Regions from separate parts of the Vibrio syngnathi genome, predicted to be linked through region 2. Evidence: predicted binding sites of a transcription regulator. Region 2 holds the regulator's gene; each other region holds the start of a gene.
The links. Region 2 encodes PurR, which represses purine synthesis genes. Its sites were predicted from a motif close to TNANGNAAACGTTTNCNTNA; they were not measured.

Region 1: a site for PurR is predicted at 5,348-5,367, ahead of K08M4_RS18930 (formate--tetrahydrofolate ligase). Genes of this name have one in related genera too.
Region 3: a site for PurR is predicted at 1,811-1,830, ahead of K08M4_RS04460 (NupC/NupG family nucleoside CNT transporter). Genes of this name have one in related genera too.

The regions. Positions count from the first base shown of each region.
Region 1 is NZ_CP017917.1:897,689-905,705, forward strand. Features, by position in the region: gene K08M4_RS18905 (HAD-IA family hydrolase) at 1-361, opposite strand, end outside; gene K08M4_RS18910 (HD domain-containing phosphohydrolase) at 570-2,378, opposite strand; gene K08M4_RS18915 (hypothetical protein) at 2,439-2,933, opposite strand; gene K08M4_RS18920 (CreA family protein) at 3,182-3,658, shown strand; gene K08M4_RS18925 (inosine/guanosine kinase) at 3,820-5,124, shown strand; gene K08M4_RS18930 (formate--tetrahydrofolate ligase) at 5,399-7,147, shown strand; gene K08M4_RS18935 (sensor domain-containing diguanylate cyclase) at 7,388-8,017, shown strand, end outside.
Region 2 is NZ_CP017916.1:1,139,663-1,147,679, forward strand. Features, by position in the region: gene K08M4_RS05420 (alpha/beta fold hydrolase) at 255-1,052, shown strand; gene K08M4_RS05425 (putative signal transducing protein) at 1,163-1,480, opposite strand; gene K08M4_RS05430 (TVP38/TMEM64 family protein) at 1,544-2,224, opposite strand; gene K08M4_RS05435 (TfoX/Sxy family DNA transformation protein) at 2,379-2,969, opposite strand; cyclic di-GMP riboswitch class I at 3,097-3,182, opposite strand; gene purR (HTH-type transcriptional repressor PurR) at 3,353-4,357, opposite strand; gene torD (molecular chaperone TorD) at 4,674-5,321, opposite strand; gene torR (two-component system response regulator TorR) at 5,609-6,322, shown strand; gene elyC (envelope biogenesis factor ElyC) at 6,415-7,221, opposite strand; gene cmoM (tRNA uridine 5-oxyacetic acid(34) methyltransferase CmoM) at 7,337-8,017, shown strand, end outside.
Region 3 is NZ_CP017916.1:907,129-915,145, reverse strand. Features, by position in the region: gene K08M4_RS04465 (cation:proton antiporter) at 1-379, opposite strand, end outside; gene K08M4_RS04460 (NupC/NupG family nucleoside CNT transporter) at 565-1,764, opposite strand; gene K08M4_RS04455 (LysR family transcriptional regulator) at 1,970-2,890, opposite strand; gene K08M4_RS04450 (lytic murein transglycosylase) at 3,025-4,023, opposite strand; gene K08M4_RS04445 (YcgL domain-containing protein) at 4,054-4,344, opposite strand; gene minC (septum site-determining protein MinC) at 4,564-5,226, shown strand; gene minD (septum site-determining protein MinD) at 5,249-6,061, shown strand; gene minE (cell division topological specificity factor MinE) at 6,068-6,331, shown strand; gene hflX (GTPase HflX) at 6,425-7,792, opposite strand.

The DNA of each region.
Region 1 (8,017 bases), on a different replicon from region 2:
CAACTCGAGATTTAGGCGCATTGGAAGCAATACAAAACTCGATGTCTTGTTGCTTGAGGAATTCAATAAGCTCGATAGCGCCATCCATCGGTTTTAAATGCCGTTGGAACAAGGCTTCTAATTCAGTGCGGTAAAGCGGCTCGAGTGTATCAATGGAGATAGACAGCCCTAAACGTTCTTGAGTATCCATTAAGATGTCAGCTAGCTTCCCACCTTGAAAGTGCACATAGCAGTCATTAACGTTTAACTTAGCGCCAAAGCCAGAAAACACATTCACTAAGGCTTGGCAACACAGCTTCTCGCTATCGATGAGTGTTCCATCACAATCGAAAATTACACATTTAGTTTGTTCTAACCGCATAGCTCTCTCACTCGCATTGAATTCAAGTTTTATCCTATAGTGTTCTTTCAATACGCGGGATGATTAAGGTAACACTTTACCTATCAGCTCTTTTTTCTCTACGCGAAATATGCAGTGGATCACTTTATACCTAGCCATAAGCAACAGCACTCATTAAATTAATATGCTTTGAGCGACACCAATCACGACTTTATTTACCAATAAACCGTTAATTAACGACCAATTCTTCAATAACAATAGGTTTATCCGTTAATTCAATGCGACATTCAGCGGTGGCGGTGTCTGGATACGCATCACGAATAGCGACAAACTCGGGTAAGTGGCTCAATAGTAATTGAGTAAGCTCAGGATCGAACTGACATCCGCATTCTCTCTCAAATAAATCGACAACCATCTCTAATGGCCACGGCTCCTTGTAACACCGTGCACTAAGTAGTGCGTCAAACACATCGGCAACGGCAGTGATACGAGCAAACAAGTGAATTTCGTCACCCACTTTGCCATTAGGATATCCGGCCCCATCCCAACGTTCATGATGCTCGTTGGCGATAATTGCGGCCAGATTGGTAATATCACCGGCTCCACTTTTCAGTAAGTTATAGCCTGCCGTAGTGTGAAGTTTCATCACTTCCCACTCCTGCTCGGTCAATTTACCTGGTTTATCCAAGATTGATTCAGGAACTGAAATCTTACCCACATCGTGCATCGGGCTAATGATCTCTATCATCTCAACCTCGCGATGACTCAAGCCACGATACTTAGCAAGTAACGCAGACAACTTGGCAACACGCTTAACGTGATTACCTGTTTCGCCAGAACGAGTTTCAATCGCCTCTCCGAGGACATGAATCATATCCTTCTGAATATTCAGCGTTTGCTTCTGAAGTTTTAAAATTCGTTTGCTCTTTTTGGCTAGCTCTTTCTTTTGGCGCAAAGTGACAAATTGCATCAAAATAATCAGACTCAAACCTGCAATAACCATCGATAGGCCCAATAACAACTGAAAGTTTTTACGTATGAAAGATGATGGCTCATTAATGAATATAGCGTCATCAGGTAGTGCGTTTGCGCTAATCCCATGTCGTTTCATTGCAAGATAGTTAAATACAAATCGTTTGTTGTCACCGGGAATTAAAGGAACAGTAAAACCCAGAGGAAGATACTTATCCAGCGCATTAACCGCCTGCTCACCCATGCTTTGTGAATGATTTACATAGCCGCCCAATACATCTCCCGAAATATAAAACTGCCACAAAGCAAACACGGGAGCAGCACTTGCTTTAGACAATGTATCCGAAATCTCTTGATAAGTATGATACACACCTTGATTCAATTCGGTGTTGTAGTGACTGAGCAAAACCGCATCATCAGCAGAGATACCTTCTAAAAACTGGCTTGTATGTTCTAACGACAGATCGCGTATTTCGACCAAAGTGATATAGGGAAACTCAGCCATCACGCGATTCATTTCTTTCTGGATCAATTTAGAAGTGACACTGTAATCATTTACAAAATACAGCTTCTTTAGATTAGGTCTTAATTTAGAAATCAGCTCAATATTGACGTCTATCTGATCGTTCTCATAAAGCACGGTTGCTCTATCAGATACCGTATACATATCTGTACTGGAATCATTGATACCGGCAGCAACGACAGGTGTGGAGCGATCAATCAAATTAGACAGAGATTCTAGGAAGTTGGCTGCGTTGTCGTCAGTCGCGATGACACCATCAAATGTATAGCCTTCATATTTGGTGCGTAAGTAACCGGCGAGAGAATCGTAGTACTCTGGGCTATGGATGCGTTTTGAATCCAAATACTCAATTGAGAGTTTAACTTCGGTTTTAGATTGGCTGAGCGCACCGTCGATCCCTTTTTGGAAATCTGCAGTCCAATGGTAAGAAGGTTCGTATGAGTGAAAAACGAGGATGCGTTTGACATCCCAGTCATTGGCATAACTGAGAGAAGAATAAGCGCTAAAACACAAGACAGCAATTGAGGACAAAAGCTTGTACATACAATACCCTTTATATAAGACGGGGTATTTTACTTAGATTAACGCTTTCTCAAAGAATCTTTAATTCTCGATCCACACTTTATCGTAAGAAGCATGATCTTGTGCCCAAAAATCAAGGATCTGCTTAGCAAAAGCGTTGATACTTTGACCATTTCCAACCACAACGTCTGAGATTAGCAGAGAATCCTCCGCTTCTGTAACGATAGCGCTCGCTGCTACATCACCATTTTGAGTCCCTATGTATAAGACATGTTCGTCAGATAACATAATCTGACTCAAAAACTCTAACATGTGCGCCCTTTCGGTTTCATCTTGGTAAGCGCTGGCTTGGTTAAGTGAAAAAAGTACGGTCAGTTTATGGAAGTCGACTTTATGCAGTTCATCAATTTGGGAAGGTGTTTGATCTTGGGTGAGGAGTTGGTATGTCTTGGACGGGAGTTTGCTTTGATAAAGCTCTCGGCCTAGCAGGCTCTCTTTTGCGGGGTAGGCAATATCGAGTTGACTAAACAGCCATTGGTTTTTCTTCTGTACAATTTCAGGTATTTCGTTATTCATTCTTTTAGTACCTACGGTTAGTATCCCCAAATGTCACAGCTATTTGGAAGACATATATTCGACTGAGGTGCCGAGCTACAAGCACAGAGCATACAGAGCATGACCAAGGCCAACAAGTACTTTAAATGCTTCATATTTTCCATTATCCAACAACATCCTTTAAGAACTTAACGAAAAGCTCTACACTCGTATTCAAGCTTTCAATATCCTTATAGTAAACAGAACTCTATAAATAAAAAGGACTTCTTATGAAAAAAGCCTTAATAGCAGCGGGTATCATCACAATGTTGGCTGGCTGTTCGGACAACGAGGTTGGCGACGTCTCTCTTGGATTCTTCACAATGAAGGATATCAAAATGTCTTCTTTAGATGATGATAAAATCGCAGGTGTGACTTGTCATATAGCTTCAATCGAAGCAAACCTTAGCCTTTCCGATCCAAGCGATAGCTCTATCTCTTGTCGTCAAACCGGTGAAATTACATCAGAAATGATTGCTAAAATAGACAAAAGCAAATCTGGTGAAGTGGTATTCAAACAATCAAAAAGTATCTTCTTTAAAACAATGAAGGTTCGTCGTATCTACGATGCAGAGAATCAATCACTGCTTTACTTGTCATACACCACGAAAGAAACAGAAGGCAGTTTCAAGCATAGCCTTTCAACCGTTCCGCTCTGGGGTACCGAGGCTTACGTTGATCCAGCAACACTCGTCCCAGCGGAATAGGCTCACGTAAATGGCCTCAAGCGAAAAGTAAGACGAGTCACCTGTACATACCTAACCAACTGTACAGACATCGTACAGGTGACTCTAAATGTAATAAAAATGAAAGAATCAGAAACAAAATGTGATATCATGCGGCAAAATTTTTTCACTGTATTTTTCATATGAAGTTTCCTGGACAGCGTAAATCTAAACACTACTTTCCAACTCACGCACGTGATCCGTTGGTCAACCAAATGCAACAAACGCCTAAGCTTCACCGCGCAACAATTGTCGGTGTTGGTCAAACGATTGTTGATATCGAAGCCCGTGTTGATAACGCGTTCCTTGAAAAATACGAGCTGAGTAAAGGTCACTCTCTGGTATTGGAAGAGAGTAAAGCAGATGCCCTGTACGAAGAACTAGTTGAGCGTGGTTTGATCACGCATCAATACCCTGGCGATACTATCGGCAACACACTGCACAACTATTCCGTACTAGCGGACAGTAAATCTGTATTGCTTGGCGTTATGTCTAAGAAGATTGAAGTGGGCTCATTTGGTTATCGTTACCTTTGCCGTACTTCTTCTCGTATGAATCTAAACCACCTTCAAACTGTTGATGGTCCAATTGGTCGCTGCTATACGCTGATTTCTGAAGATGGCGAACGTACGTTTGCCATCAACGAAGGCCACATGAACCAACTACTTCCTGAAAGTATTCCTGAACAAGTGTTTGAGAAAGCATCAGCATTGGTTGTTTCGTCTTACCTAATGCGTGGCAAGCCTGAAGATCCGATGCCAAAAGCGGTGCAAAAAGCGATTGAATACGCGAAAGCGCACAATGTGCCAGTTGTACTAACACTTGGTACTAAGTACGTGATCGAAGGTAATGCGGAATGGTGGCAAGAATACCTGAAAGAGAACGTAACCATTGTCGCAATGAACGAAGATGAAGGTGAAGCGTTAACGGGTGAAAAAGATCCTCTACTGGCGGCTAATAAAGCGCTTGAGTGGGTTGACCTCGTTCTATGTACTGCTGGCCCAATTGGCTTATACATGGCAGGTTACACTGACGAGCCTGCGAAACGCGAAACCACTTTGCCATTGTTACCCGGTAACATTCCTGAGTTCAATAAATATGAATTCAGCCGCGCTATGCGTAAGCAAGACTGTGTATCCCCAGTAAAAGTGTACTCTCACATTGGCCCTTACCTAGGCGGCCCGCGCGAGATTAAAAACACTAATGGTGCTGGTGATGGTGCGCTTTCTGCACTACTACACGACATGGCAGCAAACAGTTATCATCATGTGAATGTGCCAAATTCAGAAAAGCACGAACACACTTGCCTCACTTACTCGTCTTTGTCTCAAATTTGTAAGTACGCAAACCGTGTAAGTTACGAAGTATTAACTCAGCACTCTCCTCGCCTTTCTCGTGCATTACCTGAACGCGAAGATAGCTTAGAAGAAACATACTGGGATCGTTAATCTTTTTAGGCAATCCCTAAATAAAATTATCTATCCTACGAAGGGCTGCTAGTATGCAGCCCTTTTTCTATCAAACCCCAGATAACAGTAATTAAAGGTAATCAAATCGAATAGGTTGCTCGTTTAAGATTTGATCTCGCGCAATGACTCTTTAGATCTGTTATCTTCCAGCACATAATTAATGTGGTTTGCCTTTACATGGCAAATTTATACAGTACTATCGCCACGCAAACGTTTACGCACCACCTTTTCGGTTCTGATATAAGGATCAAATATGCTGTCTGATATTGATATTTGTCGCTCTACTCCCCTTAAAAGCATCAGTGAGGTTGCCAAGCAAGCTGGCTTGCAACACAACGAACATCAGCCATTAGGGCAATACAAATCTAAAGTGTCTCTCACATCACTTGAACGCCTCGCTAGCCAACAAGATGGTAAATTAGTCGTTGTTACGGCTATCACACCTACGCCTCTTGGTGAGGGCAAAACCGTCACCACTATCGGATTAGCACAAGGCCTCGCTAAGATTAACCAATCCGCTATGGCCTGTATTCGTCAGCCTTCGATGGGACCGGTATTTGGTGTAAAAGGTGGTGCAGCAGGCGGCGGCTATTCACAAGTTGCCCCAATGGAACAATTGAACCTACACCTGACTGGCGATATTCATGCCGTTACGGTCGCGCATAACCTTGCCTCTGCCGCTATTGATGCTCGTTTATATCATGAGCAGCGAGAAGGGTTAGAAGCCTTTGAGGCTCGCTCAGGCTTAAAAGCTCTGGATATAGACCCACGCAGAATCGTGTGGCGACGTGTACTTGACCACAATGACCGCGCACTGCGCATGATAACTGTAGGAAAGAACGAAGCAGGCAAAACAATCAACGGCTTTGAACGTGAAGATGGTTTTGATATCTCGGCCGCTTCTGAGCTAATGGCCATTCTTGCCCTAGCTGACGACCTTCAAGACCTACGCAAGCGTATTGGTCGTGTCGTACTCGCTTATAACCATCAAGGCTTGCCATTAACCGCAGATGACTTCAACGTTGCGGGCGCTATGACAGTGACAATGAAAGACTCTATTGAGCCAACATTGATGCAAACCCTTGAAGGTGTACCGACCCTGATACATGCAGGACCTTTCGCGAATATCGCACACGGTAACTCTTCGATCATTGCCGACAAGATAGCGTTGAAATTGAGTGACTTTGTCGTGACTGAAGGCGGCTTTGGCTCAGACATGGGTTTTGAGAAGGCGTGTAACATCAAGGTTAAAGCATCGAATAAGAAACCAGATTGCGCAGTGATCGTCGCAACATTACGCGGCCTAAAAGCGAATTCAGGCTTATACGATTTAAGACCGGGAACTCCCCTACCAGATTCAATTTTCAATGATGATCAAGACGCACTTATTGCTGGCTTTGAGAATCTCAAATGGCACATTAACAACGTTAAGCAATATCAAGTGCCGACCGTTGTTGCGATCAACCGATTCCCACAAGATTCAGGTCAAGAGCTCGATGCTTTAAAACAGATGATCACCGATTTCGACCCAAGCGTTAGCGTTGAAGTCAGTGAAGCATTTGGTTTAGGTGGCGAAGGCGCCACGGTTCTGGCTCATGCCGTGGTAAAAGCATGCCAAAATAACTGTGAATTTAAACCTTTGTACCTCTCTGAACAAAGCCTAGAAGAGAAACTGATGGCAGTTGCTGAAGTCGGTTATGGCGCGGCAAGTATTTCGCTATCACCACTCGCCAAAAAACAGTTGGCAGAGTTTAGCCAACACGGTTATAGCGACCTATCTGTGTGTTTAGCAAAAACGCCACTGTCTATATCCACTGAAGCGCATCTAAAAGGTGCACCTACACAATTTGACGTACCGGTTAGAGAACTAAAACTGTGTGCGGGTGCCGGCTTCATCTACGCTTTATGCGGCAATGTAATGACAATGCCAGGCCTACCTGACAAACCGGCTTTTATGCAATTGGACATTGACAGCAAAGGGAATATCATTGGCTTAAGTTAATTACGACCAGGCATAGGCTAAAAATCCGCTTTATCTAAAATAGCCTGTCCGTACTATGATCCCAATTATATTTACGGACGGGCCTCCTTTCTGATACCTAATTGCTCAACCAACACCCCAAATGCAATAAATTTCATTGAAATCAAAATAATATGCAATCCTTATTATAAATTTTGGGTCAAGATCACATTAATAGGCCTATAAAATATATAGTATTGCGCTGATTTTTCGAGGACAGTGATGAATACGAGTATAAAAAAACTGATCGGCCAATTTCTATGTACCCTGTTTGTCCTAGGATTAGTCCCTGCTCTCTATATAAACTCTGAATTTGAACGGGTTGAAGCTCAGCACGCGCTGAACATCAAACAGTCGAATCAAAACCAAATCGAATACAGCTTTCATCAACTCGCGATTATTGTTGAGCAAATATCAAACGCGGTTCCCTCTATTGCCTCTTCACAGACCCTACTCCGTGCAGTTGCTGAACCTTCGATTGCTAACAAACAGGCACTTCAAGATCTCTGGGTAGTATTAGCAAACGGGCAACAATACTACTCTCAACTACGTTTCCTAGATCTAGACGCCAACGAAGTCTTCCGCGTCAACTACAAGGACGGTCAAGCAACTGTCGTCGCAGACCGCAAGTTACAGAACAAATCCTCTAGCGATTACTACAAAGTGCTACAAGAATTATCGATCGGAGAGGTAAGCGCTAAAGGCATTGATCTTGAGGCCGAAAATGGAGAGTTAGTTCGCCCCTTTGCGCCGACACTTCGCATTATGACGCCTGTGACTGTAGGGGAGCACATTATTGGCTATTTCATTGCTAACCTAAATATGCGCGAAATCTATGAACGCTTACAATAC
Region 2 (8,017 bases):
TTGAATAACAACAGCTCATAATAAAAGAAGGCGCTCTGATAGTAGAGTGCCTTTTTGTTTTCTGGTCAGATCACATCACGTTTACGAAGAGAAAGCTTGCAAACTCATTTTAGTCAGGTAGAAAAGGTGGTCAGGTATTCACATGACTAGTGTTGGGTTTGACACTATTATCACTTAAAATTCTTAATTGCGTGATATCCTTAGTCATCGCCTTGTGATGAGGCTTAGCTCCATAAATAAATTAAGCGATAGGTATGTCTGAGAGTTTATTATTTCATAAAACATTTACTCACCCTACGAGCGATGAGTGGGTTGTGTTTGTGCATGGCGCCGGAGGCAGTTCCTCCATTTGGTTTAAGCAGATCAAAGCCTATAAACAGCATTTCAACTTGCTTCTCATTGACTTGAGAGGGCATGGTAAATCAGACAATATACTTAAAGATCTGATTTCGAACCGTTATACGTTCAAATCAGTAACGCTCGATATACTTAAAGTGTTAGATCATCTAAAAATCCGATCCGCACACTTTGTAGGCATGTCTTTGGGTACGATTATCGTTCGCAACGTGGCTGAATTGGCGGCAAGCCGAGTACGTTCGATGGTGCTTGGTGGTGCCGTTACTAAACTTAACACTCGTTCTCAAGTCTTAATCAAATTAGGAAACTTGAGTAAGCACATCATTCCTTATATGTGGTTATATAGCCTTTTTGCTTATGTTGTGATGCCGCAAAAAAGTCAGAAAGAATCACGTCACCTATTTATCCGCGAAGCTAAAAAGCTGTGCCAAAAAGAATTTAAACGCTGGTTTATCCTAACTGCTGATGTAAACCCTCTTATGAAGTACTTCAAAGATAGAGAGTTGCCGATCCCAACCCTTTATTTGATGGGAGAACGTGACTACATGTTCATCAAGCCCGTAAAAGAGATGGTTGCAGCGCACGAGTCGAGTGAGTTAGTGGAAATAGCGAATTGCGGACATGTGTGTAATGTAGAAAACCCTGAAGAGTTCAACCAACGCTCTATCGCGTTTATTCAAAAGCAAATTCAGTGATTCTCTAGATCCTTGATCAGAACATACTTGAATAGAATTGAAATAAAAACGGGAAGCTAATAATAGCTTCCCGTTTTTATTTTGAGGGAGGAGTATCGTTCGTTATGTTTTTATTCTGGTGATGCAGCACCGCACTGCCAACAAGACCCGAATTGTGCTTCATTGATTTCATGACACTCACCACAACGCCACTCTTCATAGATGATCGAATCTTGCTGTTTTTGGTAGTCATTGACGATCGTACGGGCTTTGTTAGCGAGCTCTGGCTCATATAACCATACGTAAGGGTCTGTATCTTCAGTAAATGGGATTTCCCCTTTTAAACCAAACAAACCCTCACCACGGACTTCACACGCAATATTCTCACTTTCTAACAATCCACAGATGATATGAGCTTCTGTCGGATTCGATGCACTGAAGATTTTCATTGAAATAGAACCTTATTTGGCTGCATGCATTATTTAGCTATATAAGTTATTTAGTTATATTCGTTACTCAGCGACAGGTGCTGAGCGAAATTTATTCATCAACCATTTGGCAATAATTGGGAACACACCCAGTAAGGCAAATGACAACAGTACTGAGGGAGACACGATACCCGAAAGTGAATCAATTTCTGCGAGTTGAGTTCCGGCATTCAAGAAAACGGCAGTACCCGGCAACATCCCGATTTGACTTGTAATGTAGTAACGACTAACCGACATCGGTGTTAGACCCATCAACAGATTAATAAGGAAGAATGGGAACACGGGAATTAGACGCAGAGAAAACAAGTAAAATGCGCCATCTTTTTCAACGCCTTTATTGATGGTGGCTAACTTGTCACCAAACTTGGTTTGGATCCAGTCACGTAACAAGTAACGGCTACTTAAGAAGGCGAGGGTTGCACCAATGGCACTTGCAAAGGACACCAGTAGTAAACTGTTCCAGAAACCAAACAGCGCAGCGCCTAACAGCGTAACAACGGCAGCGCCAGGAATTGAGAAAGCCGTAATCATGACATAAGCGACAAAGTAGATAGCGGCAGCGGCAATGAAATTGCTCTCGATGTAGTCATTCAAAACAGCTTGTTGGGCTTTCGCATTTTCAAGCGTTAAGTACTGGCCGAAATTGACGCCTAACAAGACGATGGTTATGACCAACACAATACCCAATATCATTTTTTTACTCATTGATACTTCCTCTAAATTTTCAATGCATACCATTAGTTTTTCAATGTATACCATTAGTATAGATAGACAGGCAAAGCATAGAATAACTTTCACCAGATATAAAAAAAGCCGCAAAAATGCGGCTTAATTATCTAGATAGTTTGCACTGACAATGTTAATTGACGTGATTGATAAGCTCTTCACGACGTTGCTGCGGTATAACAGACCAATGTGTACCATTGATCGCGCCTTCTAGCGCCCATAACAGTTCAATACTGACAGAAGACGCATGCGATTCTTTGATGGCGTTAAATGCGTTTACAGAGCCAGATTCATATAAACGTTCTACAGAATCGATCCCTGCCTTTTTCAACATCCGCTCGGTGGCGAGTCGAAGGTTAGGCAGATCTTTGAGTCGAGTTGGTTTAGCAGAAGATTGTTCAGCTTTCTCTTCTTTAGCAAAACCTAGAGACGTAGTCGCAAGCTGCAAGATTTTCTCTTGGTCTTGCCATAAGCCTTCAGGTAAAGCGAAATATTTAGTAACGACAGGAAAACCACGTTTTTTGTAGACGTATGGTTGAAATCCTTGTTGTTCGAATTGTTGCGTTGTGCATTTGTCAGATCGTATATGCAACTGGTCATTCACAACCAGGGCAAACATTGTGTCATCAGCAAAAAGCCCGAATCCACCAAACATTGAGCGTGACTTAATTTTTCCTAGGGGCTCAAATAATTTCATTGAGTCCTTTAGTATCGGTTTATCCATGTTATTTATCTCGGTGTATTTGAACTACGCCACCAAATAAGCAGGTCCGAGAGATTAGCAAAATGTTGCAATTAAATTGTCAATAGGCTGTAAATTACTAAAGTATTAGCAGTTACTGCATTTTGCCATCGGTAACCCCGCTACCATACCAACGAGTGGTTTAGGCCGGAAGCTTTGCGTCCCACTTTTTCAAGTGGTTTGCCCTGTGCGTGACTGGGTTATTAGAATAAAGTTTTTGTTGAATTAGGCTCACACTTCTTACTTGAAAATGTGATATTGCTTCAATTAATGATCTTCGAATTATGCATGCAAGTGCATTTTGTTTGTTGAGAAAAAAAACGCACCTAAAGGTGCGCTTGATTAAACTAAACTCATTACATCAATTAATTTAACGTTTTAACTGTACTTCGTTCAACAATTTCAGGGTGCATTTCGAAGACGCGTTTTTCGTGGTCTTTGTCTTTTATACGCTCTAGTAGTATTTCGAATGCATTTTTACCAACACGGCGCTTAGGTTGGTGAACCGTCGTTAACGGTGGAGAGAAGTATTCAGCCAATTCTATGTTGTCGTAACCGATCACTGAGATATCTTCAGGAATACGAATGCCTTTTTCTTGCAATCGGCTCATCAGTCCTAATGCCATCGTGTCGTTAAAACAGAATACAGCGGTAGGGCGATCTTCCATCTCAATGATTTGGTCAGCAGCAATCACAGCTGTGTCACATTCAAAGTTGCCTTCGATGATCATATTTTCATCGGCAGTAATCTTCGCTTCGTTGAGTGCGCGTTTGTAACCCGCGATGCGTTCAACACATGCCGCTTTGTCTAAGTGGCCACTTAAACAAGCAATCTTGGAGTGACCGTGCTCAATGAGGTACTTGGTCGCTAGGTAACCACCTTCCTCAGAGTTGTCGATGATCTTATCTGCTTGAGAACTCTCAGGGCCCCAATCCATAATTACTTTAGGGATGTCAGCGTGACGGTCTAACATGCCTCTCAGTTCTTCAGTTAGGTCAGAACACATAACTAAGATGCCATCTACACGTTTCTCTGCAAGCATTCGAATGTAGTCACGTTGCTTCTCATAGATACCGCCCGTATTACACAGGATCAAAGTGTAACCTTGACGGTAGCAGTAGCTTTCAACACCATCGATAACTTCAGAGAAGAATAGGTTAGTTGATTGAGTAACTAGCATGCCGATAGTGCGGGTTGTATTGCACTTCAAACTACGAGCAACGGCACTTGGTGCATAGTTCAGTTCGTCTACGGCTTTATTTACTTTTTCTTGCGTCGCTTCTGCAACAAAGCGAGTTTTGTTGATTACGTGAGAAACGGTTGTTGTTGATACGCCTGCTAAGCGAGCGACATCTTTTATAGTGGCCATGGTTTTATCCTATTAGAAGCTACTTTCCCAAAGTACGGAATGAAGTAGCCGTTAAGCTACCTAACTAAGAGCTTAAATTTGTAGGGCTCTTTGGGTACTAAAGTGCTAAAAAACAAAAAACCGCTATTGAGCGGCTTGTCTTAACACCGAAATGCTCAAAACTATAATAAGCATAGCATTTCGTGAATGTTTCATATTTTATCGTTTGCGGTCACAATTTTAGACTGACTAGAAATTACTCGCAATAAAATTCACCCGGAAATCCGGGTGAATTGTCACATTCTTCTGAATTTATTTAACGAGTCATCCAATAAGCTTATTCACCAGCGAGGTATTGGGTGTCCAATTTGCAGAATGCAAGTAGCAGAGATGAGACTGAAGCGTAGAAACCGAATTCGTCAACGTCATGACATTTAACGTTGAACTTTGGTACCCAAGTAAGAAGTTGTTGTTCGATAAATTGCTGTTGAACAGCGAAGGATTTCTCTAGTTCTTCTTCAAGTTCAGTTTCGTTCGAACGAATGATGAGATTACCTAGGAAATCGAGTTCGATAGCAATGTGGTCAGCTGGCTCTTTCAGGTCTTGGTTAACCACCAAGTTGTGTTTAGCCATGATCTCTTCCATATCTTTTGCTGGCTTATCGTTCAAAAGGCCAGTCTGGCCGATATACATAGAAGCGTAAGGAAGTGCGCCATGTTTATCAGTCTTTAAGAATAAGTCACAGAAGTCAGCAGACAATTCTAATTGAGCATCTTCACGTGTTTGTAGACGGTTTAGCGCATCCACTAAGCTATCAATTGCCGGCTTTAGTGTTTCATTTTCGCCTAAACCAGTTAGGAAAGAACGAATTTCAACAGAGTGGTAGTGATCGAGTTCTTCTTGAGTGAGCTCTTTAGCGAACAAGCTTGATAGCCACCAGTATATTTCTGCTCGTTGTTCGTTGAATGCTTTCGTATCTTTCATTTCTTAGATCCTGATTTAGTCTTGTGGTGTGTGTATACCTAGCATCGTCGAGTGATTTGGGTATAGGCACACCAAGGCTGAATAACAAGGTTATTTGCGAAACGCAAAGTTACTCGTTAGTAGTAATGCCTATATTGAATTGCGATGGGCGACAAATAGCAAGGTTTAAGATTGTCTTGTATCAAAAAAAAATCATGTTTCTGGCTTTTATCTTCTGTAGTACTAGAATTGTTACGAGTTATGAATAGAATGGTCAATGAAACTATTAAATAAGAAAAGTGGTGTAGATGAGCTATCACGTATTAGTCGTAGAAGATGATGTGGTAACCCGCAGTAAACTGGTTGGATATTTCCAGAATGAAGGTTACACAGTGAGCGAAGCTGAAAGCGGTGCTCAAATGAGAAAAATGTTAGAAGAAAATAACGTTGACCTCATTATGTTAGACATCAACTTGCCAGGCGAAGATGGATTGATGCTAACTCGCGAATTACGCAGTCAATCAGACATTGGCATAATTTTAGTTACTGGACGCACGGATAGCATTGACAAGATCGTTGGCCTTGAAATGGGCGCTGATGATTACGTTACTAAACCTTTCGAACTTCGCGAGTTGTTGGTTCGAGTTAAAAACCTCTTGTGGCGCATTTCGGCGGCTCGTAAGACAGCAGCGGTTGCGGTAGAAGAAGCAGGAGACGAATCTGTGGTTCGTTTTGGTGAGTGGACGTTTGATATACCTCGCCGTGCATTAAGTAAGAATAACGAGCCGGTGAAATTGACCAAAGCGGAATATGAACTGTTGGTTGCGCTCTCTTCTTACCCTAACCAAGTTTTAAGTCGTGAACGTATCTTGAATATGATCAGCCATCGAGTGGACGCGCCGAATGACCGCACTATTGACGTGTTAATCCGTCGTATGCGTGCAAAAATGGAGTTTGACCCTAAAAACCCACAAATTTTTGTGACAGTTCACGGTGAAGGTTACATGTTTGCTGGTGACTAATTTCCCGTGGAAAGCTGGTTTCAGTAACGATACTTGAACGTAAAAAAAACCGAGACATCAATGATGCCTCGGTTTTTTTGTTACTGAACTTTTTAATTGTTTATCATCGGAGTACTGCTCTCGACAGGGTCATTACTTGTGTCTAGCCAATCTCGCAAGCTTTGCCAAACTAATCCCATCGTCTCATGCCAATAGCGCTCAGTCTGCTCGAGATAGATAGCCTTAGGCATGTACTTATTCCATGGTTCAACGATCCCTTCTTGTGCAAGGTAGTTGGTTGGAGCTGGTAATGGTTTCATGCCAGCGGCATTGAATTCATTAAGTGCGCGAGTCATATGGCTAGCTGATGTCACGAGCACCATTTTCTTATTCTTAACGAATGCAGCGGCTTGGCGAGCTTCTTCCCATGTATCTTTCGCGGTCTCAAGTAGAATGATGTCGGGTTTTGCCACGCCGAGTGCTAGCGCTACTTTAGCCATCATTTTTGCGTTGCTCACCTCAGTGCCTGCGCCATAACCAGACAAAATGAGTTTAGCTCCAGGGTAAAGACGTAAGATACGAATCCCTTCACTTAAGCGCATCAGACCGGTGCGGCTAAGTTCTGATGTTGGCGGGATTTGGTCATCAACAACGTGACCACTTCCAAGAACCATAATGTAATCGACGGTATCATCGATAGGTAAAAAAGCGGTGTGTTGCCTTTCCATTGGCATTAAAAGTTGACTAGAAACAGGCTGGAAAGCGATTAGGAAAATACCACAGAGGGCTGAGAGGGTAATTAGGCAACCTGTCTTCCGTTTTGCAGTAAACATCACTAGGGCTAAACCCAGAAAAGCGAGAATTAACATTGCTGGCAGTGGCATCAGTAACGAAGACACTACTTTTTTCAGCTCAAACATATCCGAATAGTCCGAAAAAACATCACTTAGTAGTAAAAAGAGACATCGCCTCTTTATTCCTGAAATTCCTGTGACAGAATAGCAGGCACGATAGGACATAATAACTCAAGTAGCCGTGACTGAAGACCGTAATTTCGACGATATTGCCCACAAATTTGCAAAAAACATATACGGCTCTGACAAAGGAGAGATCCGTCAGTGCATCGTATGGGAAGATTTAGAACAAGCTTTGAGCAAATTTGAGCAATCCGCTTCGCCGTTGCATGTGCTTGATGCCGGAGGTGGGCTTGCTCAAATGTCGCAAAAAATTGCGACACTAGGCCACAACGTTTCTCTGTGCGACCTCTCTTCTGAAATGTTGAAGCTAGCGGAAGAAAGCATCGCAGAAGCAGGTTTACTCGAGCAGTATCGTTTTATCCATTCTCCGGTACAAAAAGTGGCAGAGCATCTCGAAGAGAAAGTCGATTTTGTGATGTTTCATGCCGTAATGGAATGGTTAGCAGACCCTAAACAGGCGCTTGATTTGTTGTTGGAACAAGTAAAACCCGGTGGCATCGCCTCGATAATGTTTTACAACCACCATGGTTTAGTCCTGAAAAATGTGATTTGTGGCAACATTCCTCATGTATTGAATGGGATGCCACATCGAAAAAGGTTTAAGCTGCAACCACAAAAAGGCTTGAGGCCTGAAGAGGTTTATCAATGGATAGAAGACGCTGGTTTAGATATCTGTGGTAAATCAGGCATTCGCTCTTTCAGTGACTACATAGGTAATATGGAGTTCATGGGCGATTAC
Region 3 (8,017 bases), 230 kb from region 2:
CGACTAATGCAGCAAACAGTGCCGCCAATGGCCAACTGAAATCTACAAAGTAGTATGCAGCCACCACAATGCACGCCCATGTAATCAACATGCCGAAACTCACCAAGTGAGTCACCATGCGACCGTGGCCTCTGATTTCTTTGAAATTAAGGGTCAATGCACCTTCAAAAAGAATGATGGCGACCCCTAATGAGATCAGAGGAAACAGCACATCACCGAAAATGGCATCAGGATTAAGGATATTTAGGCCGGGACCTAACATTAGGCCGACGACAAGTAGAGGGAGAATAGCGGGGAGACGCAAACGCCAGCCAAGCAACTGACAAGCCAAGGACAAGAGTCCAATTAACGCCAGAGAAGAAGTAATCGACAAATCCATTTGTGCCCCTAAAAGGTTTGCGCCACACCTTGTGATACAAACCTATTTGCTGAAACAATAAAGCCTATGTAATTAAACTATAGGCTCTCTTTTTCATGCTAACCGAATATTAGTGTGATTAATCAGTCACTTTACTATAGGGGAAACAAAGTGACTGACTCATCCACTCTGTACTTATCATCTAGCTAAAGAGAAAGCACCACACCAGCAATCGCTGCGCTCATTAAGTTGGCAAGCACACCTGCACAAATCGCTTTGAAGCCGTATTGTGAGATGAAAGAGCGACGCTCTGGAACTAAGCTGCCCAAACCACCGATCAGAATTGCCATGGTAGAGATATTTGCAAAACCACATAGTGCAAAAGTAACGATCGCTTTTGAGTGCTCACTCAGTGCATCTTTTACGTCCATTAACTGGATGAAAGCCACAAACTCATTCACAACGATTTTGTTACCGATCAGCGAGCCTGCAACCACAGCCTCAGACCATGGTACACCGATCAGCCATGCAACGGGTGCGAACACATAACCTAGGATAAGTTCGAAGCTTAGGTTTACGCCAAACCAGCCACCAACAATACCTAACAAGCCATTCAGCATCGCAATCACACTGATAAAGGCCAGAAGTGTCGCACCCACCGCAACGGCAATACGAAGTCCAGACATAGCCCCATCTGCCATTGCCTCAACTACGTTTGTTGCTCGTGGAATCTCCACACCAGACTCAATATTTTCTTGAACATCCTCAGGGCTGCCTGGTACTAAGATTTTAGCCATCAATAGACCAGCTGGTGCCGACATGAATGCCGCAGCGATCAGATAGTTTAGGTCAACACCCAGCGATGCATAACCCACTAGCGTGCCACCAGCAACAGAGGCCAAACCACATACCATTACGGCAAACAGCTGTGAGTCCGTCATATGTTTTAGGTAAGGCTTAACCACCAATGGCGCTTCGATCATGCCAACAAAAATGTTTGCCGTTGCAGACAGTGACTCCGCACGACCTGTGCCAAGAAACTTCTGCAAAGCACCGCCGATGATGTTGATCACCTTTGGCATAAAGCCGATGTGATACAAACCTGAGATCAATGCAGAGAAAAAGATAATGATGCCGAGAACGTTAATAGCAAAAACAAATCCGTTATTCGTTAGGCCACCAAATAAAAAGTTAATCCCCTCTTGACCGTAGTTGATCAAACTAGATACCGCACCAGTAGCGGCATTCAGCGCTTCTTTACCCATTGGTACATAAAGAACCAATAGCGCGAATGAGATTTGCAATAAGAAAGCCATAGAGACGGTTCTTAGTGGGATATTTTTTCTGTCCGTAGATAGTAACCAAGCGGCTACTAAAATAGTGATAATTCCAAGTAGGGAAGCCATATGCGTCAACCTAAAAGTTGTAGGTAGGAAAGGCGACGCATTGTATAGAGGAAATCGTTTGCGGCAAGGTGCGGTTGTTAATGTGATGTTGGGATTATCACCGCCTTGCCTGTGATTATATTAAAGCGTTGAATTTTAATGATTTAACTTGCTTGAAAAGCATACTTTTTCCATATGGAAATTATATTTATGAATTAGGAAACAATTAACGATGCAGCTCAACGCAAGTTTTGAGGTTTTTGTCCCAATACGTCGGCGAACCAACATGCTTTTTGATGAACTCAATCACTGCTGAAAGCTTCTTTGGCATGTTCTTTCTACTCGGATAGACGGCGTAGAATGGCATTAGCTGACTGGCTCTCCATTCTGGTAATACTTGGATTAACTTGCCTGTTCTAAACTCTTCTTTGACTAAATAAGTCGCCAAGTAAGCAATGCCCCACCCTGATACCGCGGCATCTCGCACCGCTTCGGCCAAATCCACCGAATAATCACCAGCCACTTTGACACTGAGATTCTCATGTCCGTTATCAAATGCCCACGAGGTATAGTCTCGTTCACGGCTGCGATAGATAAGGCAGTTATGGTCAATCAGATCCGAAGGTACATGGGGAGTCCCTGCCTTAATTAGATAATCCGGTGATGCGGCCACTACAAATTGGCTGTCGGCTAAACGCTGCGCAATATAACCTTCTGGCAGGTCTTCATTATTGGTGATCCAGAGATCCAAGCGCTCTTCAATCATGTCCACTTTGTAATCGAACAAATGCACTTCAATTCTCAGCTGTGGGTAAAGCTGTCTGAGTTGATCAATCGCAGGAATGATATGCAGTGTGCCAAATGATTGTGACAACCCTACTCGCAATATTCCAGAGATATCATCACGCTGGCTGTCCATGTCCATTTGAGCCGCTTTTACGGTGTTAAACAGCAGCTCACAGTGCTGATAGAATACATCTCCTGCCGCAGTTAACGTTAGGCTACGTGTGGTTCTTTGCACCAGCTTGATACCTATCGAGTCCTCGAGCAAAGCAACTTGCTTACTAATATGAGACACCGAAACGTTCAAGCTTTTTGCAGCACTAGTAAAACCTTCATGCTTGATCAGCGCATGGAATATCACCATCTGTGCAGCTCTGTCTGTTAGCACAAGACCACCTTCTTAAATCTCTAAAATATAAAATCAAAAAGGACTCCGAAGAGTCCTTTAGTTCGTTCTGCCTATGGTAGGCCAAATGCTATCAAAGCAAGCTGGATCTACTAATCAAACTTGATTCTGTCTGCTAGATGGCTTACTGCCAAAGCAAAGTAGTAAGAACGATTCCACTTCATTAACACATTGTAGTTGTTGTAAATGAGGTACGAACGACCGGTTTCATCGTCTGGCATAATCAGCCAAGCTTTAATGTCTTCATCAAGCGTTGGCAATGGGCGATCGTCAAAGCGCTTAATACCGAGTTCAGACCACTCTTTTAGATATTTCGCTTTGTCCTTATCTCGGCCTTGCATCTCGATAGACACGGTTGCCGGAACGTGAACCTGACGGCCCCAAGTATATTTGTCATCCCAACCTGATTGGCTGAGATAATTAGCCGCCGAAGCAAAGACATCTTCTTCAGTACCCCAAATGTCTTTCTTACCGTCGCCATTACCATCTGCAGCATAAGCTAGGAATGAGCTAGGCATAAATTGAGGTTGGCCCATTGCACCAGCCCAAGAACCTTTCATCTCTTTGGGTGTAATGTGGCCTTGGTCAAGAATCGCCAGTGCCGCCATGGCTTCGCTACGGAAAAACGCTTCTCTGCGCCCTTCGTAGGCCATGGTCGTTAATGCATCGATAACACTGTAATTGCCCGTGAACTTACCAAAATTACTCTCAACACCCCATAGCGCGACAATGAATCTTGGTTGAACACCATACTCATCACCAATACGCTTTAACGCGGTGTAGTGTTTCTTATAGAGTGACCTTGCTTGCTTCACTTTCCAATCTGGCACTGCGCGTGGGATGTATTCATCCAGAGTCAGTTTTTTCTCAGGTTGGTTTTTATCGGCTTTCACTGCTCTTGGCTTAAACGTCACACCATCAAAGGCTTCTTCAATGATCGCTTCAGAGATGCCTTCTGAACGGCCTTGTTGCTTTAGTTTCTCTACATATTGCTCAAAGCTCAGCTCTTCAGCCTGAACTGAACCAATGGACAGGCTATTACCCAATAGTAATGCCGACACAGCCAATATGGTTTTCGAAAATTTACTCAACGATCACTCCTCCCTGAATTAAGGTAGCTATCACTCTTCGTCTTGAACTTTTTGCTGAGCTTTACGCTCTTTATGAAGTTCAAGTTCATTAACCGGTGGTGGCGGAACCTGCAAAAAGAAACCATCGGTGTTCAGTGATTCTCTCACTTTATCAATGTTCACTTGCGCCAGTTTACGGCCATCCATTTTTATTACCATTACAAAACTAGGTTTACCAAACATTTGCATCAATGCGTCAGGAACTTGTGAGAAATCATCCTTCTTAGGGATATAAAGGTATGTTCCTTCTTTCTTTGAACTTTTATATATAGAACACAGCATGACAAACCTTTTTATTGTTTATGACTACAAAACTCTCACTTACGAGATCAATAGTTTATGTTAAGGGAAATATTGGGAACAAAACGTTCATTTGACAACAAGATTACTTGCTGTGCTTGGTTTGGGAATATAACATGATAAACCAAGTTTCAGGCAACGCCCTTTATTTTATTGATAAAGAAATTGTACCAATCCGCTATTGAGGTCCTGTAGTTTTCGATGTCTAGTAATCCAGATCTAAAAGGTAGCAGTTTTACGCTATCTGTTTTGCACTTATCCGATGATCAAGTCGAAAATGCGGTGTCTTTTCTTCAAGAAAAAGTAAACCAAGCTCCCACTTTTTTCGCTGCTGCACCTGTTGTTATCAATATTAGCAAAGTCGCGGGTGATATCGATTTTGTGAAACTGAAAGAGGGTATATCTCAAGCGGGCATGATCCCTGTAGGTGTGGCTGGTTGTTCGGATAAGCGTATGCAGAACCTAGCGAAAGAAGCTGGTTTTGCCGTGATGACAGCCAGTAAATCTCCTTCTCAAGCTCCAGCGAAGATGGCTCCGATAAAAGTGGTGAGAACGCCGATTCGTTCTGGTCAGCAAGTGTATGCAAAAGATGGCGACCTGTTGATCCTCAGCCATGTGAGTGCCGGTGCGGAAGTGATTGCCGATGGCAGCATCCATATCCATGGCACTTTACGCGGTCGTGCGATTGCAGGCGCGAGTGGTCAAACTGAAGCAAAAATAATTTGTAATGATTTACAAGCCGAGCTGGTTTCCATTGCTGGAAATTACTGGCTCAGCGATCAAATTGAAAGCGAGTACTGGCAGAAGAAAACCATGTTCAGTATGGCAAACGATGTATTACACGTTGATGTCCTCGCAATATAAGAGAAATAAAAAGGAAAACAAAATGGCACGCATTATCGTTGTAACGTCAGGTAAAGGCGGGGTAGGCAAAACGACCTCCAGTGCAGCTATTGCCTCAGGCTTAGCTCTGAAAGGGAAGAAAACCGCAGTTATCGACTTTGATATCGGTCTGCGTAACCTAGATTTAATCATGGGTTGTGAGCGTCGTGTTGTGTACGACTTCGTTAACGTTATCAATGGCGAAGCGACACTGAACCAAGCGATGATCAAAGACAAGCGCACAGAGAATCTATTCATTCTTCCGGCTTCTCAAACTCGTGATAAAGATGCACTAACAAAAGATGGTGTTCGTCGTGTATTTGATGAACTGGATGAAATGGGCTTTGATTTCATCATCTGTGATTCTCCTGCAGGTATCGAGCAAGGCGCTCTGATGGCGCTTTACTTTGCTGATGAAGCGATTGTTACGACTAACCCAGAAGTTTCTTCTGTACGCGATTCAGACCGTATTCTCGGTATTCTTGATTCTAAGTCTCGTCGTTCAGAAGATGGCTTAGAACCAGTAAAAACGCACCTTTTACTGACTCGCTACAACCCAGCACGTGTAACTCAAGGTGAGATGCTCAGTGTTGAGGACGTTGAAGAGATTCTTCACATCTCTCTACTGGGTGTGATTCCAGAGAGCCAAGCAGTACTGAACGCGTCGAACAAAGGTGTTCCAGTTATTTTTGACGAAGCAACCGATGCAGGTATGGCTTACAATGATACTGTAGAACGACTACTGGGTAACCAAGTGGATTTCCGTTTCTTAACGGAACAGAAGAAAGGCATCTTCAAAAGACTGTTCGGGGGCTAATTCGCAATGTCATTACTAGAGTTTTTTAGACCACAAAAAAAGACAACCGCAAACCTAGCTAAAGAGCGTTTGCAGATCATTGTTGCCGAGCGACGCAGCCATGACGACCCAGCGCCGTCTTATCTGCCGCAACTAAAAGAAGACATCTTGAAGTGTATTGCGAAGTACGTTGACGTCGATCCATCAATGGTTGATCTGACTTTCGAACACAAAGATGACGACATCTCAGTATTAGAGCTGAACGTCAAGCTTCCAGAAGAAGACCGATAAGCAGAGTTCGGCGGAGTTTATCAATATTCAATAAAAAAGAGAGCCTAGGCTCTCTTTTTTGTCTTTTCAATTATGTCTAAACACGAAAAAAGATTAAGAATTCTGCATACGCTTTTTCAAACGCGCCAAATCAATTGCGCTTGAACGAACCGTTAGCTTAATACATTCGTAATCGTACTCTTCTTTTACCACACTCATGTTTGAGCGAATCTCACCAATGATGCCTTGGCCAGAATAAGGAATGGTAATCTCTTCTTCGATCATGCCTTCTTCAGCAACACCAACGATGTACTTGTGCAGTTTCGTGATATCTAACGGATCACGAGTTGACGTTAGCATCGCATCTGGGAATTCTTCGGTAAGCTCTAATTGCTGCTCTTCAGTCAGTCTATCGCACTTATTCAGCACTAATAGTTTTTCACTACCTTCAACGCCCACTTGTGCTAATACGTCGTGTACCACATCAAGTTGTGCGCGGAATGAAACGTCAGAAGCATCAACAACATAAAGTAGCAATGAAGCATCATGCGCTTCTGCTAGCGTTGAGTGGAACGAAGCAACCAGATCGTGTGGCAATTTCTTGATGAAACCAACCGTGTCTGAAACCAAGATACGCGGTTGAGTAATTGGTTGAAGTGCACGAACCGTAGTATCTAGTGTTGCGAACAGTTTATCTTCACCCACGACTTCGGTTGCGGTCATTGCACGCATCATCGAAGACTTACCGGCATTGGTGTAGCCAACTAAAGCAACAGTGAAAAGCTCTGCGCGCCTTGTGCGTCGAGTCTTCATTTCATCTTGTACGCTTACTAGCTCGCGCTTAAGCGCAGCAATTTGGTCACGTACGTTACGACGGTCTAGCTCAAGTGAAGTTTCACCTGCGCCCTGACCCATTTGACGCTCTTTATCACCCTCAGCCGTTTCACGAAGTCGTGGCACTAAGTAGTTTAGACGAGCGATATCAACTTGCAGACGAGCAGTACGAGTACGAGCGTGACGGCTAAAGATTTCGATGATGATGCCAGTACGGTCAAATACTTCCACACCCAAACTCGCCTCAACAGTACGCATTTGAGAAGGACTTAAATCACAGTCAAATACCACAACATCAGCGGCACCGTATTGGAAGTTGCCCGTTGGAAGATCATCAAAATCTAGCTCATCGATTTCAGCATTAAAATCAAACGACTCATCAATAAAGTCTTCATCTTCTGCTTCTTCAATAGAGCCTTGATAACCAGTTAGGTGTGCAATTTCAGCAAGCTTACCTGCACCCAGCACATTCTGTCTTTGAGATGAACTGTGGTGTTGCGATTGCGTACCGACGACTTTAAACCCTAGGGTTGTCACTAAGCGAGCAAGTTCGGCAAGAGACTCTTTTGCTTCGTCACCTTTAAAATCCGGTGTCGTAATAGAAATAAGTAAAGCGTTATTCGCCGCTGGTTTTGCTGTTAGTTTCATGTTTTATTCTGTCTATGCACCAAAGTGCAACCTAGTATTTGATCTAAAGTAGTGTGATCCTACGCGTTTCTACGTCAGCTTTATAGAGCTAAGGGATACTAAATCACGATATTATTGCAGTAGAAGCATATATATCGTTTATCCCCTGTTTTTATAAGGGATAGAAAGCAAGTATAGCCAACGAAAAAGGCAGCATCACCTTACTTATTACTCGTTGGTGATACT